Regions from separate parts of the Pedobacter sp. MR2016-19 genome, predicted to be linked through region 1. Evidence: riboswitches for the same ligand, from Rfam matches in the RefSeq annotation. Region 1 holds a riboswitch; the other holds the start of a gene.
What was found. A riboswitch is a leader RNA that binds a small molecule or an ion and turns the genes downstream of it on or off. The one in region 1 is predicted to bind cobalamin.
Positions count from the first base shown of each region.

Region 2: linked by a shared signal. The riboswitch ahead of metE (5-methyltetrahydropteroyltriglutamate--homocysteine S-methyltransferase) and the one ahead of IM793_RS09175 (TonB-dependent siderophore receptor) in region 1 are both predicted to bind cobalamin.

Region 1 is NZ_JADCNK010000005.1:73,946-78,386, forward strand. Features, by position in the region: gene IM793_RS09165 (PKD domain-containing protein) at 1-531, shown strand, start outside; gene IM793_RS09170 (DUF5074 domain-containing protein) at 550-1,653, shown strand; cobalamin riboswitch at 1,935-2,129, shown strand; gene IM793_RS09175 (TonB-dependent siderophore receptor) at 2,226-4,091, shown strand; gene IM793_RS09180 (DUF6580 family putative transport protein) at 4,133-4,441, shown strand, end outside.
Region 2 is NZ_JADCNK010000001.1:375,239-379,679, forward strand. Features, by position in the region: gene IM793_RS01615 (M14 metallopeptidase family protein) at 1-1,224, opposite strand, end outside; cobalamin riboswitch at 1,479-1,687, shown strand; gene metE (5-methyltetrahydropteroyltriglutamate--homocysteine S-methyltransferase) at 1,879-4,212, shown strand; gene IM793_RS01625 (acyl-CoA thioesterase) at 4,291-4,441, shown strand, end outside.

The sequences.
Region 1 (4,441 bases):
TGGTATGAACTTGCCGGAAGTGAATACAATGCCTCAACGACCATAAAAAATTATAAAATCACCTATTACAAACCCTCAAAAGTAACGGATGATGTACGCTGGACGGATAATCAGGGTAAAGAAGGCTTTGTGCTGAGAAACCAGTTTCATGCGCAGGATTATTTCCCTTCATGGGCAACTACAAACGAAATTTCTTTCACCGGAACGTTACTTAAAAACACATTGAACCCTGGAGAAATCATCACCAATAAACCTTTCGCATTTGGCTATTCTGATAATGGATCGAGTGAGTACATCGCTTTGCAGGAATCGCTGGGGAGGGGATATAACACCTTCGATATTGATTGGGCAGTAGATGCAGCCGGAAAAAAAGTAAATCTCACTGCTATCGATTTTGTAAAGGTTTACACGGGACAGAATAGCAACGGAAACCCATTCAGTCCGGATAATGATAATGAGCGGTCGCGCTATTTAGGCGAAATCTCAACAGAATTTGGCGGAGCTGTTGATCTTAAACTTTTAAAAAAATAAATAACACAATATATTATAATGAAACAATTGAACTTAAAACAGCTTCTGATAGGGGCATTAGTTTTAACTACCGGCTTATACGCTTGTAAAAAGGACAGTATAGAAAACCTGCAGATAGATCCGGTTGTAGGTAAATACGAAAATGGCTTTTTTGTAATTGGGGAAGGTTCTTATGGCCAAAATTCGGGCGCAGTGAGTTTTTACCGTTATGGTGATGATACCCTTAATATCAGGGCTTATGAAAAAGAAAATCCAGGTAAAATACTATCAAATGCTGCCAAAACCAGTACGTTGCAGTTTGCTTCGGTTATTAACGGAAGTATTTATTTAATGTGCAAGGTAAATGGCCCGATTGTAAAAATAAACGAATACACCTTAAAAGAAGAAGCAAGATATGTACAGGAAGCCAGCAACTGGAGAAGTATTATACAGGTTGATGGAAACAGGGGATTGGTGAGTGCAAACGATGGTGTTTACCAGATTGATCTGAACACATTAGCCGTACAAAATAAACTGACTTCAGTTGGTGCAGTGAATACCGGCGACATGTGGAAAAAAGGCGATTACATTTACCTGTTGCAGAGCAATGGTGCCAAAATTGTATCCGCTAATAATTATTCACTAATTAAAAGTTTCTCCGGTATTAACAGAGGTTTTGCTCAAACACCTAATGGAAAAATTTGGGCATCTACGGGTAGCAGGTTAATTGCCATTGATAATAACTTAGATACAGCAGGTATAGCATTACCTGTGTCAATAGGAACATTTGGATTGGATGCACCGACCCGCATTACCTCATCAACAAAAGAAAATGCCGTTTTCTATCACTCAGGAAAGGCAATTTATAAATACATTGATGGTGATAAAACGTCGCTATCGCAGCCATTTATTAATATAAGCGAAGATCCTTTTATGGTTTACGGAGCCATCCGTTACGATAAAAACAGAGATTATATCGTAGTAAACGGAATTCAAAATTATGGGGCAGCTGCTACCGTAAACTACTTATTGATTTATAATGCATCTACAGGTGCATTGGTTAAAAGAATTAAATACGGTGGTGATGGCGTTACTACCGATTTTACAAAGATATTTTTTAATGATTTAGCAATCTTTCATTAAAATTATTACGCCTCAAATGTTAAAGGTCTGCAAATCATTGCAGGCCTTTTTTATGAAGCTTGATTTTATACTATAAGCCCTCATTTATAAACCTGGTAGTAGCTGTAGCCTCCGGTTTCCCCGGAGCTATAGCGAATAACGGGAATGCCGTTTCCGAAGCATCACTGAAAATGCTTTTCAAAGGAAAATTTTAATTCTAAATAGTCTGCACCACTATTTCATAAAGATAAGAGCAACCTAATAGACATATTAAACTGCTTTTGGCTCTCCGCTCTTTTTACTACCTTTGCGCTGCTTTTGGTTTCCGGCTTACAACCGGGATTAAAAGGGAATACAGTGTAAATCTGTAACTGTCCCGCAGCTGTAAGCTCTGTAACGTTTTTCAATTCTTAAGTCACTGCCCAATTAACTACTGAGCGGGAAGACGGAAAAAACGGGAGTAAGTCAGAAGACCTGCCTTTAGCGTTTAATTTCATAGCTTTCGGGGATTGAAGCTAGGATTGAGATATTAACGTTGTTCGTATTTTCATTTCCTTTTCTAATCTGTTGGCTGTGGGCAAATCCACAATCAAATGAACAAAAAAAGAATGCTAACTGTAGCCAGTTTAGGGCTAGCGCAGTTAATGATTGGCCAGGTGGCTAATGCTCAAACTCAAGACAGTTTGCAGCTAAAAGATGTTGTAATTTCTGCAACAAAAAACGATCAGAAACAATCCCAGACCGGAAAAGTGGTCACTATCATCAGTCGCGAAATATTGGATCGCAGTAACGGCAAATCTTTACCCGATTTATTAACTGAACAGGCTGGTATCATCATCAGCGGAGGAAACAGCAACCAGGGAAAAGATAAAAGTATCTTTTTCAGGGGATCGGGCAGTGGTTACACCCTGGTATTAATAGATGGTATTGTACAGAATGATCCTTCAAGCATTAGCGGAACCTTCGATTTACGTCTGTTCTCAATTGACCAGATCGATCATATCGAGATTTTAAAAGGTGGTCAGTCTACCATTTATGGATCTGATGCCGTTGCAGGCGTAATCAATATCGTAACTAAAAAGGGTGGCCCTAAAGGAAATACCATTTACGGCGTGGCCAGTGCAGGAAGTTTTGAAACTTATAAAGGAACGATCGGTTTAAATGGTGGTGTAGAAGGTTTTTCTTACAACATCAATTACACGCATTTCAAAACTGATGGTATTTCGGAAGCAGTTGCGCCAGTTGGAAGTGCAGCCATGTTTGATAAAGACGGTTTTAAAACAGATGGTTTAAATGCCAATTTCGGGATTAAACTCGACAAACATTTCTCCGTTAATCCTTTTCTGCGTTATTTCTATGGCGATTATAAAATAGATGAAGGTGCGTTTGCCGATGGCTTGCCAACCAATAATTCTATTTTAAAGCAGTTTAGTGCAGGCTTTAACTCTGAATATAAATTCAATACCGGTAAAATAACACTAAATTATAGCCACGAGAGCAATTCGAATGATGTAAAGTCTAGTTATGCAGGTTTTCCAAGTAATTTTTTAAACTTCGGAAGGCTTAATGTAGTTGATTTATTCTATAACCAGAAACTGGGTAGTAAATTAGATTTATTGGTAGGTATCGACAACAGAAAAATGAAATTGGTTACTGATACCAAAAACCCAACAACCAATATCTTCGCCGCTTATGGATCTTTGTTTTTACATGATTTAAGCATTTTTAACCTGGAAGTAGGCGGACGTTACAATAAACATGACCAATATGGCGAAAACTATACCTACTCAGTTACCCCAAGCATTAACATCATTAAAGAAGTAAAATTATTTGGAACAGTATCTACTGCATTCAAAGTGCCTACACTGAATATGCTGTTTGGTCAATATGGTGCCAATCTTGATCTGAAACCAGAAAAATCTCAAAATTATGAGGCTGGTGTAAACTTAAATATCGATGAAGAAGCATTTACTTTGCGCATTACAGGTTTTAAACGCGATTTAACTGATGCTATCGTTTACACCACTGGTTATATTAATCAGGGTAACCAAAAGTATAAAGGTTTTGAGGTTGAGCCAGCGGCAAAATTTAGCGTTTTCAATATTAATGGTTACTATGCTTTCGTTGAAGGAAATACAGGAACAACTAAATTTTTAATCCGTAGACCAAAACACACCTTCGGCATTAATGCAGGTGCACAGGCAACCAGCAACCTATATGCAAGTGTCAACTTCCGTTATTTTGGCAAACGTTTCGATACCAATTTTATATCTTATTTAGATGAAGAGATGCCATCATATAGCCTGTTAAATGCATATGTAGAATATGCCCTTGCTAAAAAACACGTGAAAGTATTTTTTGATGCCAAAAATATACTGAACAAAAAATATACTGAAATTATTGGCTACAATACACCGGGCTTTAACTTTAATACAGGTGTAAGTTTTAATATCCGCTAATAAAAATTTAACTTTGCAGCATACATATTAACCAAAATAAAATGTCTCATTTAAAATTTAATCCACGCACATTAATTTTGCTGTTGATGATATTGGCCATAACGGCATTCCGTTTATTGGTAACATTCAACTCTGATGAATTAAAGTTCGCCAATTTCTCATCAATAGGGGCTGTAGCTTTATTTGGAGGAGCCTATTTTAAAGATAATTTAAAAGCATTTGCCTTCCCGTTATTAAGCTTGTTCTTAAGTGATTTCATTTTATCGGCCACTATATTTAGCAAATACAGCAGTGGTTTTCTTTATGAAGGTTGGTATTGGACCTATATTGCCTTTGCTTTGATGGTATTG
Region 2 (4,441 bases), on a different contig from region 1:
GTTAATGGCTTCAATTTTCTTTGGAGAGAAAGACCAGGTATCCTTTTTGCCTCTTTCGATCGAATTTCTGCCCATCTGGTAAATGTTGTACAACAATTCGTCTCGGTAACGTTGTGCATAATTTAAAACAGCATAGTTTAACGATACCGAATAGTCGATCGAGTTTTTAAAGTACCATTTCCTTGGGGTAATCGGGTTTGGCGAATCGCCGTTCGGCAGTAATCTCGAAGGAACCAATGGAATTTCAGAAGGTGTAGGATTTCCGATAATTTCTGTCAGGAGTCCAATCATGTTATGAAAATAGGTAGTAGTTCTTAAACCGCCATTGTACCAGGTAGAATAAACCGATCCTCCACGCTGCGTATAACCAGGCTTGTTTTCTACATTCATCCGGTTGTGCATCGCCGCACCAACCGCATCTAAACTGGTTAATAGTGTTGGGTCGAAAACATAATTAAACGGATCACGATAGGGCGGCCCTGCAACAACGGTTCCTGCCGGACCAGCCTGATGATGGTTATACATAATCTGCGGGATCCATTCCACAAAAAGCTGGCGACCGATATTCTGTGTTTCTTTAAGGTTTAACATAAAGAAATCTCGGTTGTTATCATGTCCCGCATATTTTTCGTACAAAATAGGAAGTCCGGAAGTTGTCCTTTTCTTCGGATCTTTATCCCTCATGTACCAATTGCTTACCAGCTCCTGACCATCAGGGTTTGCATGAGTAAACAAAATGATTACATTATCCAAAATACGCAAAGTTTCTGCATCAGTTCTGGAGGCAAATTCATATAGCGTTTGGATCAGCTGATGGGTGCCAACCACTTCATTTGCATGCAGGCCTCCATCTATCCATACTACCGCTTTACCTTCCTGCGCCAACACTGTGGCTTGCTTTGAGCTAATTTCGGCATGGGCCAGTTGCTGCGAAATTTCTTTATAATGGTCTAATTTTTTCAGATTTTCTGGAGAAGAAACAATTAACATATATTGACTTCTGCCTTCTTCGGTTTTCCCAATATCAACTAGTTTAATACGGTTAGAAGCTGTTGCAAGCTTTTTAAAGTAGGCTTCTGTTTGGGTGTAATTGGCCAGTTGATAATCCTCGCCGATATCAAAACCAAAATGCGATTTTGGCGTGGGTACTTCTTGCGCCAGTACCACACAGCTATTTACCATCAAAAAAGCAATGTAAAGCCCTTTAAAGTAGTTTTTCATCATAATAAGAGTTTAAGTCAGGTAATCAAATATAGTAGAGAATCGGCACCAAAAACCGCTTGCTGTAAATTTGTTACAAGTGATTTAAGATGCTTTAGACTTAATATTTATAAAAAATCCGTGTTTATCTGTGTGCATCTGTGGTTAAAGAAATAAATACCATCGATTGGAAGGAGGCGAAATCAATGCTTACAAAAATACCTTAATCTTTAAATCCTAATCCATACATTTGCCTTGATGTAAGTTCTTAACTTTATTTTTCATCAACCGATACAGGTTCCCGGAATTACAACCGGGATTAATAGGGAATCGTGTGCAAATCACGAGCTGTCGCGCAACTGTAAATTCTGTCTTTAGCAAAAAGACAACGGTCTTATCATTCATGCCACTGTTCCGTTTTACCGGGATGGGAAGGCGATAAGATCGGGAATAAGTCAGGAGACCTGCCTATATTGAATTGACGGTGCTTTCGCGTTATAAAGTAATTGGTCAGGTCTGATTGTACACAATAAAATTAAAATTTTATATGCTTGCTTTAAGCTTTTTGCTGATGAGTCGGCAGGCTGTGCTGTAACCTTTCCTTTTTTATTTTAACAGAAAAGTATAAAATACTGATTTGAGCTTTTAAACGATTTATTTACTTAATCTTTAAAAGAGATGCTAACGCAAAATCTGGGCTATCCGCGAATAGGTAGCCAAAGGGAATTAAAGAAAATCTGCGAAAATTACTGGGCAGATAAAACTGGGGACAAAAATGTACTTCAGGTGGGAAAAAACATTCGCCACGAAAATTGGAACCTTCAAAAAGAAGCGGGAATCGATATCATTCCATCGAACGACTTTTCTTTTTATGATCATGTTCTTGATCATTCATTAACCTTTGGGGCAATACCGAAAAGGTACAACGAAGTGATCCTGAAAAAAGGAAATTCCGAACTTGATCTCTATTTTGCTATGGCAAGAGGCTATCAGAAAGAGGGATTGGATGTGGTAGCAATGGAAATGACCAAATGGTTTGATACCAACTACCATTACATTGTGCCCGAGTTTTACAAAGACCAGCCTTTTAAACTTTTCTCAACCAAAATTATCGATGAGTTTTACGAGGCAAAACAATTGGGTATTACCACCAAACCTGTTCTAATCGGTCCGGTTTCTTACCTTTTACTGGGAAAAGAAAAAGAAACCGGCTTTGAAAAAATAGACCTGATCAAAAATCTGCTTCCCGTTTATATCGAGATTTTATCCCGTTTAGATGCTTTGGATGTAGAATATGTTCAGTTTGATGAGCCGTTTTTGACTTTAGACCTTACCGAAAAAGACAAGAAAGCTTATGAATATGCTTACAAGGAACTTAGAAAGGCTTTCCCAAGATTAAAAATTGTTTTAGCCACTTATTTCGAAGGCTTAGGCAATAATTTAGCACTAACCGCTTCATTACCGGTAAATGTTTTACATGTCGATCTGGTACGAGCAGAAGATCAATTGACAGATGTCTTAGCCTCGTTAAAAGACGACACGATCCTTTCACTAGGTTTAGTAGACGGAAGGAACATCTGGAAAAGTGATTTCGAAAAATCTGTATCCATAATTAATCAGGTGGTAGAAAAAAGAGGATTAGATAAAGTGTGGATTGCACCATCCTGCTCATTAATCCACTCACCGGTTGATCTGGACAATGAAACCAATGAGCAAAACCTCTCGGCAGAAATTAAACAGTGGCTGGCTTATGCGAAACAAAAAATTGCAGAAGTAGCTACCTTAAAAAAACTGATCACCAACGAAAGCCCTGCATCTACCCTGCAAAAACTTGAGGAAAACAAAAAAGCGATCGCTAATCGTAAAGTTTCTAAAATCATCCACAATCCGGAAGTAAAAGCGCGTGTTTTGGCCTTAAAAGAGCAAGATTCGGAACGTTTAAGCCCATTTTCAACTAGAAAAATAAAACAACAGGAGCTTAATTTGCCTATTTATGCCACTACAACCATCGGATCTTTTCCGCAAACGGCAGAGGTAAGAAGCTGGAGAGCAAAGCTTAAAAACGGAACTTTTACCACTGAAGAGTATGATGATCTCATCGCAAAAGAAACAGCAAAAGCCGTAACCTGGCAGGAAGAAATCGATCTGGATGTTTTGGTTCATGGTGAATTTGAGCGTAACGATATGGTTGAATACTTCGGTGAGCAACTGGATGGTTTCGCTTTCTCTAAAAATGGCTGGGTACAAAGTTATGGCTCACGCTGTGTAAAACCCCCGATCATTTTTGGTGATGTTTCGCGTCCGAAACCGATGACGGTAAAATGGACCGCCTATGCACAGTCACTTACCTCAAAATACATGAAAGGGATGTTGACTGGTCCGGTAACGATTTTACAATGGTCATTTGTTCGAAATGATCAACCACGATCAGAAACCTGTACACAGATTGCCCTGGCTATCCGTGATGAGGTTTGTGACCTGGAAAATACAGGCATTAAAATCATTCAAATTGATGAGCCAGCCATTAGAGAAGGTTTACCATTGCGCAAAGCTGATTGGCAAACTTACCTCAACTGGGCCGTTAAAGCCTTTAAAATTTCAGCGAGTGGTGTGAAAGACGATACGCAAATCCATACGCACATGTGTTACTCGGAATTTAATGATATCATCCAGAATATTGCCGATATGGATGCCGATGTGATCACGATCGAAACCTCGCGTTCACAAATGGAGTTATTGGATGCTTTTGCCGATTTTAAATATCCAAACGAAATTGGTCCGGGTGTATACGATATTCACTCTCCAAGGGTTCCGAAGAGGGAAGAAATGGTTCAGTTGCTCAAAAAAGCAAAGGCTGTTATTCCCTCTGAACAACTTTGGGTAAACCCTGATTGTGGATTAAAAACCCGCGGATGGGACGAAACCAAAAAAGCATTGATCGAAATGGTTGAAGCTGCAAAAGAGATGCGTAAAACTGAAGAAGTGTTATCAGCAGATCTTCAGGCGAATTAATTCTTTTACTTTGGCAACTTTCTACTTAAAATAACTACGAAAGTTGTCAAAGCTTTTTACTCATCATATATTTACCCCATGACATTAGAAAAAAGAATAGAAAATTCAAAAACCAGTATTTTTAAAGCCGTTTTCCCAAATACAACAAATCATTATGATACACTTTTCGGAGGAACAGCGATGCATTTAATGGACGAAGTTGCTTTTGTCACCGCAACCCGTTTTAGCC